3 regions of the Klebsiella sp. genome follow, and region 1 is predicted to be linked to each of the others. Evidence: predicted binding sites of a transcription regulator. Region 1 holds the regulator's gene; each other region holds the start of a gene.
The links. Region 1 encodes LexA, which represses DNA repair genes until DNA is damaged. Its sites were predicted from a motif close to TNCTGTATGTACATACAGNA; they were not measured.
Positions count from the first base shown of each region.

Region 2: the regulator LexA is predicted to act here: its motif matches at 1,592-1,611, upstream of QVF11_RS11235 (YebG family protein).
Region 3: the regulator LexA is predicted to act here: its motif matches at 1,386-1,405, upstream of dinG (ATP-dependent DNA helicase DinG).

Region 1 covers NZ_JAPUEW010000072.1:14,991-18,271, forward strand. Annotated here, with positions in the region: gene dinF (MATE family efflux transporter DinF) at 1-839, opposite strand, end outside; gene lexA (transcriptional repressor LexA) at 911-1,519, opposite strand; gene QVF11_RS21610 (diacylglycerol kinase) at 1,642-2,010, opposite strand; gene plsB (glycerol-3-phosphate 1-O-acyltransferase PlsB) at 2,140-3,281, shown strand, end outside.
Region 2 covers NZ_JAPUEW010000041.1:87,379-90,659, reverse strand. Annotated here, with positions in the region: gene ptrB (oligopeptidase B) at 1-256, opposite strand, end outside; gene QVF11_RS11240 (tellurite resistance TerB family protein) at 376-1,068, opposite strand; gene QVF11_RS11235 (YebG family protein) at 1,220-1,576, opposite strand; gene purT (formate-dependent phosphoribosylglycinamide formyltransferase) at 1,712-2,890, shown strand; gene QVF11_RS11225 (bifunctional 4-hydroxy-2-oxoglutarate aldolase/2-dehydro-3-deoxy-phosphogluconate aldolase) at 2,946-3,281, opposite strand, start outside.
Region 3 covers NZ_JAPUEW010000016.1:61,642-64,922, forward strand. Annotated here, with positions in the region: gene dinG (ATP-dependent DNA helicase DinG) at 1-1,372, opposite strand, end outside; gene rhlE (ATP-dependent RNA helicase RhlE) at 1,577-2,944, opposite strand; gene cecR (transcriptional regulator CecR) at 3,202-3,281, shown strand, end outside.

The DNA of each region.
Region 1 (3,281 bases):
GCGGTAAAGGTGAGCATGGTCATCAGCACCGCATTGACCGCTACAACGTCAGCGCCAAGGCGGGCGCCATATACCGTCATCGCCCCAAAACACAGTTGTAGCAGCAGCGAGCGCAGCATAATGTCGCGGTTCAGCGCCAGAAGACGGCGCACATCGCCGCGCCACGCGGTTTTCAGCATCGATAGCGAAACGCCCCGCAGTACCAGCACGCGTTTCGCCATAACGAGTCCAATGAAAAAGGTGGCGTATTCTGCTGTTACGGTCGCCAGGGCCGCGCCCTGCACGTTCATATGCAGGCCCATTACCAGCCATAAATCGAGCACGATGTTGAGTACATTACCGACGACCAGCAGGATCACTGGTGCACGGGCATACTGCACGCCCAACAGCCAGCCCAGCAGCACCAGATTCGCCAGGGATGCCGGAGCGCTCAGCCAACGAATCTCGAGGAAACGGCGGGCCTGTTCAAGCACCGCATCACTGCCGCCGACGATGTGCAGCGCCAGATTAATTAACGGCATTCTGAATAGGACGATGGCTATCCCGGCAGCCAGTGCCAGCCCCAGCGGCTGCACCAGCGCACGCGCCAGCCGTTGGGGATCTTTCGCGCCGAATGCCTGGGCCGTCAGACCAGTAGTACTCATGCGCAAAAACAGGAGCAGCATGAAGAGAAAGCTGGTCGCCATTGCGCCAACCGCAACGCCGCCCAGATAAACCGGGCTATCAAGATGACCGATAACAGCGGTATCCACCAGCCCCAGCAAAGGAACGGTGATATTAGAGAAAATCATGGGCAGCGCTAAGCGCCACAGGGCTTTATCGGCGGCGTTAAAAAGCATGGGGAAGAGCCCAAATGAAGAAGTAAGACAGCGCAGCATCATGTATCAGATGATGCTGCGAGATGAAGAGGTTACTGCCAGTTGCCGTTGCGGATAACGCCGACAGCCAGGCCTTCAATAGTGAAACTTTGCTGGCGTAAATCCACCACGATTGGGGTAAATTCGCTGTTTTCAGGCAGCAGTTCGACGACGTTACCCTGTTTTTTCAGACGCTTCACGGTAACTTCATCGTCAATGCGGGCCACAACAACCTGGCCATTGCGCACATCCTGAGTTTTATGTACCGCAAGCAGGTCGCCATCCAGTATACCGATGTCTTTCATGGACATTCCGCTTACGCGCAGCAGAAAATCGGCATTCGGCTTAAACATTGCCGGATCGACCTGGTAGTGGCCTTCGATGTGCTGCTGTGCGAGCAGTGGTTCACCTGCTGCGACGCGGCCGACAAGCGGCAGGCCGCTTTCTTCTTCCGTCAGCAGACGAATACCGCGGGAGGCACCGGAAACGATCTCGATTGCGCCTTTACGCGCCAGCGCTTTCAGGTGTTCTTCCGCCGCGTTTGGGGAACGAAACCCCAAGCGCTGAGCAATCTCCGCACGCGTCGGCGGCATGCCCGTCTGGCTGATATGATCCCGAATGAGATCAAACACCTCTCGCTGCCTGGTCGTTAACGCTTTCATTCCGCCCCCTGGGTGTATATACAGTTATGCTGTGAGTATATACAGCTAACGGTGATTTTGGAACCACATTTCACACAAAAATCAGGAGTTTCTTTCTGTTTTGCGAGCCGCTATGGCATGGCTTAGCGGTAGTTTGACCACAACAGCGTTCCCCATGTGATCAACGCGATAATAATTGCCAACAGGACCGCCGCAGAGCCCATATCTTTCGCGCGGCCAGACAACTCATGATGTTCAGGGCCAATACGGTCAACGACCGCTTCAATCGCGCTGTTGATAATTTCAACTATCATCACTATCAGGACCGAGCCAATCAGCAAAACGCGCGTGATGGCATCGACATCCAGCCAGCAGGCTATCACCACGGCAATAATGGCAGCTATGCCTTCCTGACGAAATGCGGCCTCATTGATCCACGCCGCACGGAATCCTTTCCAGGAATACCCCGCGGCTTTAACGATTCGGGTTAACCCAGTGGTATTATTGGCCATCAAACAAACCTTTTTATGTAAATGACGTCAATGAGTGTACGCGTTTGCCGCGTTACAACGGAAATTTTGCGCACTTTCTGTTATTCTTGCGGCGCATTTGCATGATTAACCAGAGGCTTCACATCGTCTATGTCTGGCTGGCAACGAATTTACTATAAATTACTGAATTTACCATTAAGGGCACTGGTAAAAAGCAAGTCAATTCCGGCACAACCTGCTCAGGAATTGGGCCTGGATACCTCACGTCCCATCATGTACGTCCTGCCCTACAATTCGAAGGCGGACCTGCTGACGCTTCGCGCTCAATGTCTGGAACATGAATTACCGGACCCGCTTGAGCCGCTGGAGATCGATGGTACCCTGCTTCCACGCTACGTGTTTATTCATGGCGGCCCGCGTGTTTTCACCTACTACACGCCGAAAGAAGAATCCATCAAGCTGTTCCATGATTATCTGGATCTGCACCGCAATCATCCCGACCTTGACGTGCAGATGGTGCCGGTTTCGGTGATGTTTGGTCGTGCTCCAGGGCGTGAAAAAGGCGAAGTGAACCCGCCGCTGCGTATGCTAAACGGCATTCAAAAATTCTTCGCCGTTCTGTGGTTGGGTCGCGACAGCTTTGTGCGTTTCTCGCCTTCGGTCTCTCTGCGCAAAATGGCAGACGAGCACGGTACCGATAAAATTATCGCCCAAAAGCTGGCCCGCGTGGCGCGTATGCACTTCGCCCGCCAGCGCCTGGCGGCCGTCGGTCCGCGTCTGCCCGCACGACAGGATCTGTTCAACAAGCTGCTGGCGTCAAAAGCCATTGCCCGCGCTGTAGAAGACGAAGCGCGTAGCAAGAAAATTTCCCACGAGAAGGCCCAGCAAAACGCCATCGCCTTGATGGAAGAGATCGCCGCAAACTTCTCTTATGAAATGATTCGCCTGACCGACCGCGTACTGGGCTTCACCTGGAACCGACTGTATCAGGGCATTAACGTCCATAACGCCGAGCGCGTACGCCAGCTGGCACATGAAGGCCACGAGATAGTCTACGTCCCGTGCCACCGCAGCCATATGGACTATCTGCTGCTCTCTTACGTCATCTATCACCAGGGACTGGTGCCGCCGCATATCGCCGCCGGTATCAACCTGAACTTCTGGCCTGCCGGGCCAATTTTCCGTCGTGGCGGCGCGTTCTTTATTCGCCGCACCTTCAAAGGGAATAAGCTCTATTCAACGGTGTTCCGCGAATATCTGGGCGAGCTGTTCAGCCGCGGCTACTCGGTGGA
Region 2 (3,281 bases), on a different contig from region 1:
GGTAACGATAGCCATTTTTGCTGTAAGGTGCCGATACTTCGCGCGGTGGAATACGATCAATAATTTCCTTCAGTACCCTGTCCTGCAGGCTACTTTGCGAAGACATGACTTTTTTCCCGTACTCGTTTTCCCGGCGCAGATAATCAAGCACTTCCGGCTGAGAGCGCTCGTCATCACGCAGCCAGTAGTAATTATCAATTCGGGTATCGCCATGTAAGGTCATGGCATGAGGGATTCGTTTTGCTTTTGGTGGCATCTACTTCGTCTTCTGCGGCTTATATTATTTATCCTTCAGTATGCCCCAAAGCGTACTGAAGGATGACAGGTATATAAGGGTGGCAAAAGTCGCCAGCGATGCAAGCGAAACGTGAGGATTTAAGGCGCTATTGCCTGTTTTTGCGCCTGAATATCCTGTTCGATATCTTTGCGAACGTCCTGCGGCAGGTTTAGCGCTTCGCCGAGCGCATTCAGATAGCTGCGCTCCATAAAGTGGTCAATATCAATGACCGCACAGCTGATGTAATACACTTCGAGCGCCTCTTGCTCGTTGCTGATACCCTGCGCCAGGCGCTGAGGGTCGAGAGGCTGAGACAGCGCCCTGTCAATTAACACCCGCCCCTGCACGTCAATGTTTGCTGCGCGTAGCTGCTCTTCAATGCTGGCCCGTTCGCGTTCGTCAATATGCCCATCGCTTTTGGCGGCGAAAACCAGCGCCATAATCAGCCGTTCACTGCGGGCGTCGAGCTCGACTTGCGTTGAAGATTGCGCCTGAAGGGGCGCGGAGGCTGAAGGTGAGTAAGCCGGTTCCTGTGGCGAGCCGGCACGCATTCTTTGCTGATATTTATTCCACAACACGCTGCCTGCTATCGCACCACCGCCGACCAGTAGCGCACCAGTGCCGTATTTGGCCAACAGTTTACGCGACGATTTGCTGGCAACCAGTAGCCCTGCCAGCCCGCCAAGCGCACCCGGCAACAGCAGATTTTTGTCGCTTGATTGATCGTCAGATGAAGAAGACCGCCCCTGCTGGCCCAGCAGAGACTGCAGTTGATTAAGCCAGTTAGCCATACTTTCCCTCGTTGCGCGATAAGCGATACCACCAGCCTAAACTACGCGATGTCAGGAAATGTTATGGACTGCTAAAGAAGCGCAAATTTAGCCTCAGAAAGGGGCTTAAGCGGATTTTTGCCGCCAGGGAACCCGGCGGCAGAGAGCACACTCAGGCGGCTTTTACTTTACGCGGTTTAGCCGGAACTTCAGCTGCTGCTTCAGAGACGGCGTCGGCATTATCCTCAACCACCTCCTCCTGGACGTGTTGTTCATCAGCGCTGCTCTCGGCTTCCGGTAGTTTCCCGGACCGCAGAATATGATTTAAGGTCTCTTTGCGCTCAGCCAGCCACATTGACATGCTATCGCGCTGGGTTTCATCAAGCGTCAGCGGACAGTCAACTAGCCAGTCGTTGAGCACTTCCGCCAGATCGAGCATTTTGTCGTAAGCATCGGCCTCTTTTTTGCTGGCAAAAGACATTTTTTCCTCACCTTCGCGAATCACCACATATTTAATTTCAACCGCCATGATGCAGCCTCTTTGCACTGTATTTTTATACAGTATAACAAATTTTCACGCTGAACTCAAATTACGCATATAAAGACAGACGCAAACGTTTTCGTTTATAATGCGGCGCATGTTTTTTTACTGCGGAAGAGAGTTATGACTGTATTAGGCACGGCGCTGCGCCCTGCGGCAACAAAGGTAATGCTGTTGGGGTCCGGCGAACTGGGTAAAGAAGTGGCTATCGAATGCCAGCGCCTGGGGATTGAAACCATCGCCGTCGACCGTTACCCGGACGCGCCAGCGATGCAGGTAGCGCACCGTTCATATGTCATCAATATGCTGCACGGCGAAACCTTGCAGGCGCTAATCGAACAGGAAAAACCTGACTTCATCGTACCGGAAATTGAAGCTATCGCCACCGATACCCTGGTGGCGCTGGAGCAAGCTGGGCAGAAGGTCGTCCCTACCGCGCGGGCGGCGAAGCTCACCATGAACCGCGAGGGAATCCGTCGCCTGGCTGCCGAAGAGCTGAAACTACCGACCTCAGCCTATCGTTTTGCCGATAGCGAAGCGGCGTTTCGTGAAGCTGTCGCAGGGATCGGCCTGCCGTGCATCGTCAAGCCGGTGATGAGTTCTTCCGGCAAAGGTCAGAGCTTTATTCGCTCCAGTGAACAGCTGGCTGAAGCCTGGCAGTATGCACAGCAAGGCGGGCGCGCCGGAGCCGGTCGCGTTATTGTTGAAGGCGTGGTGAATTTTGATTTTGAAATTACCCTGCTGACCGTGAGCGCCGTGGATGGCGTACATTTCTGCGCGCCGGTCGGTCATCGTCAGGAAGATGGCGACTATCGTGAATCCTGGCAGCCACAGCAGATGAGCGATTTGGCGCTGGAGCGTGCGCAGGAAATAGCCCGCGAAGTGGTGCTGGCTCTGGGCGGTCACGGCCTGTTCGGCGTCGAGCTATTTGTCTGCGGGGATGATGTGATTTTTAGCGAAGTCTCACCACGCCCGCACGACACCGGCATGGTCACGCTGATTTCGCAGGATTTATCAGAGTTCGCCCTGCACGTTCGCGCCTTCCTCGGCCTACCGATTGGCGCAATCCGCCAGTACGGCCCGGCGGCCTCGGCAGTGATCCTGCCGCAGTTAAGTAGCCAGAACGTTACCTTCAGTAATATCCAGGCGGCGGTTGGCGCAGGTCTGCAACTGCGTCTGTTTGGCAAGCCGGAAATTGACGGTTCGCGTCGACTGGGCGTGACTCTGGCGGTAGCAGATAGCGTTGATGAAGCGGTTGCGCGCGCCAAAACGGCGGCAGCGGCGGTCGTGGTGACAGGATAAAATATAAAAGCCCGGTAGCTTTGTGCTGACCGGGCCTCAGTTTAAAGCGCGAAGATTACTTCGCGCCTTCTACCGCTTCACGAGCCAGTTTGGTGATACGGTCGTAATCACCAGCTTCCAGCGCATCCGCTGGCACCAGCCATGAACCACCGATGCACAGCACGCTGTTCAGCGCCAGATAATCGCGATAGTTAGCCGGAGAAATGCCGCCAGTCGGGCAGAAACGAATGTGCGCGAACGGGCCGCCAATTGCCTGCAGCGCTTTCACGCCACCGTTAGCTTCAGCCGGGAAGAATTTGAACTCTTTCAGGCCATACTGCATACCCAGCATCAGCTCGGATACGGTGCTGATCCCCGGGATCAGCGGAATGGTGCCTTCGCCGGTCGCCGC
Region 3 (3,281 bases), on a different contig from region 1:
TGACAACAATATGTGGGACGCTGCGCCAGAGCAGCCTTTCCAGCTGATCGCTGACGCGGATCCCCACGCAGTGGAACCAGATATGCATCTGACCGTCACGCAGGTCGCGGGTGGCCCATTTGGTCACCGGCGCGCCTGAAGACTGCGCCAACGATGCCAGACGCCACAGTTTGCTCTGACTCTCAAACATCCCCAGCGCGCGGTTCATCTGCAGCAGAACCCGGTGTAGACGCACCACATCATGACTGCCTGTTTTTTCGCCAAGATCGTTGAGGAACAGCTCCGCCAGCCCACGCAACGTTTCCGTCAGCTTCGCCAGCCGCTGGCAGATCTCCATGACTTCCTGCGGCAGCTCGCCCATTGGAAAGCGGTGTTCCGCTTCCTGACCCGCAGGCATATACAGGTTAAGAATATTATTTAGCGAGGAGATAAGCTCAAACAGCTCCTCGCAGTGCGCGTTCAGGCGCTCAGGATTCGCCAATGGTGGTGTGGTTTTAGGCCGGAACTGTTCCATGCAGGTGGCGACCAGCTTGGTGAACAGATCCAACTGCAGGCGATACCACGGAGCGGTGATTTCAGCGCTCATTTCCAGCGCATCACGGGCGACATCCGGCAGGTGGTGACCTTCATCAAGCACCAGCAGTAAATTCTTCGGATCCGGCAGCACCGCCTCGCTCTCCATTGCCGCCATGACCAGTGCATGGTTTGCCACCACCACTTCGGCTTCCTGAATTTCTCGCCGGGCGACAAAAAATGGGCATTCGCGATAATAGTGGCAGTTGCGGTTCAGGCAGCTGGCTTTATCGGTGCTCAGACGGCTCCACAGCGAATCATCTATGTTTTTATCGGTGTGATCGCGCAGGCCATCCCATTTATAACTATCAAGATCCGTTTTAAGCGTCGCGCACAGCTTCTGCTCCGCCTGGTTATTCGGTGTGAGGTCGTCATCAAGGAAGGCGAGCAGGTCCTGCTGTGTCGGGTCCGTACTGGCGAGAGCGGCCAGGTTACGCGTACAAACGTAGCGCCCACGACCAAAGGCGGCGGTAAATCGCAGGTCGGGGATAATTTTACGCAGCAGCGGCAGGTCTTTACTGTAGATCTGGTCCTGCAACGCCACGTTGGCGGTGCTGACTACCAGCGTTTTTTGCTCTTCACGGGCAATCGCGATGCCGGGGATCAGGTATGACAAGGTTTTGCCGACGCCAGTGGGAGCCTCAATCGCCAGATGTCGCCCCTCTTCCCCGGCAAGCGTCTTCGCGACATCGGCGATCATCTGCCGTTGCGGGGGACGGGGAATAAAGTCCGGAATCTGTTCCTGAAGCGCCTTATACCAGGCGGCGATTTGCGCTTTTAGCGCAGCGGTCAAAGCCATGAGAGAACCTGAATACTGTATAAACAGCCACTATTGTGCCATTTTTTCGCTAGCGGAAGGAACGTCTTTCTAAACAAACTGGAATCACGCTCGAGGTTTGACACGAGCGGAGGGAGTTCCGGGCAAAGATTCTTGCCCGGATAAACAAACCTGAGGCACTGATCGCTCAACCACCGCGATAACTACAGGAACGAGGTAATACCGTTACTCAGCCGACGCCGGTTTGCGCGGGCGACGACGGCGTGGAGGTTTACCGTCTGCAGTACGTGCTTTCGGCGCTTCACCATCGTTGCGGCGCGGGGCGGACTGCTGGCTACGACCCTGGCTCTGGCCGCGGCTCTGGCTTTGGCCACCACGCCCCTGGCTCTGACCACCACGACCGCCGCCGCCACGCTGCTGGCGACCGTTCTGAATTGGCTCTGCCTTAATGGAAGGATCCGGCTCGTAGCCTGCAATGGCGATACGTGGGATCTCTTTTTTCAGCAAGCGTTCGATATCATGCAACAGCTTATGCTCGTCAACGCAGACCAGCGACAGCGCTTCGCCAGTTGCAGCCGCACGACCGGTACGACCGATGCGGTGCACATAATCTTCCGGTACGTTTGGCAGCTCGTAGTTCACTACGTGCGGTAACTCCTCGATATCCAGACCGCGAGCGGCGATGTCGGTTGCCACCAGCACGCGGATGCCACCGGATTTAAAATCTGCTAATGCGCGGGTTCGTGCGCCCTGGCTCTTGTTACCGTGAATCGCGGCGCTACGGATGCCGTCTTTATTGAGCTGTTCAGCCAAGTGGTTGGCGCCGTGCTTAGTACGGGTAAAGACCAGCACCTGCTGCCAGTTGCCTTCGCCGATCATCTGCGACAGCAGCTCGCGCTTGCGTTTTTTATCAACAAAATGCACTAACTGGCTCACCTGCTCAGAGGCAGTGTTACGGCGGGCGACTTCAATTTCCAGCGGGTTATGCAGCAGCTTTTCCGCCAGCGATTTAATGTCGTCAGAGAAAGTTGCAGAGAACAGCAGGTTCTGGCGTTTTGGCGGCAGCTTCGCCAGCACGCGGCGAATATCGTGAATAAAGCCCATATCCAGCATACGGTCGGCTTCATCCAGCACCAGCACTTCAACCTTATCCAGGCTAACCGCGTTCTGGTGCTCAAGATCCAACAGACGACCCGGCGTGGCCACCAGGATATCAACGCCGCTGCGCAGCTTCATCATCTGCGGATTAATACTCACGCCGCCGAAAACCACCAGCGAACGAATATTGAGATATTTACTGTAATCCCGCACGTTCTCGCCAATCTGGGCTGCCAGCTCGCGCGTCGGAGTCAGGATCAGGGCGCGCACCGGACGACGACCTTTAGCATGCGGTTCTTGTTGGATCAGATGCTGAAGCAGCGGCAACGTAAAGCCTGCCGTTTTACCGGTGCCGGTCTGGGCGCTGGCCATCAGATCGCGACCCTGCAATACCGCAGGAATCGCCTTCTGCTGGATAGGGGTTGGCTCAACATAGCCCTGTTCAGCGACGGCACGCAGGATTTCAGGATTCAGGCCAAGGGAATCAAAAGACATAACAACTCCGAACCGCCCCGGCCCGTCACAGGCATAGTTTTCAGGGAGATTATTGCGAAAGAGATGGCAAAAACCACAATGCCATGAAGTGGCGCAGTCTAGCAGATTTTGTGACGAACCGCATAAAATATCCCCCAGCGTTTTATCTGCAAAACAATGCTCGCTTGCGCTGCGATGAATTAAGTATTCACCATTATGGACAGTTTCGCGAATTGGTCATACTCTTAATCAATCGATTGATTAACTTTAGGCGCGCGATGACGACGACACCCATTACCAGCAAAGGCGAGCAGGCGAAAATCCAGCTTATCGCTGCCGCTATCGCCCAGTTCGGTGA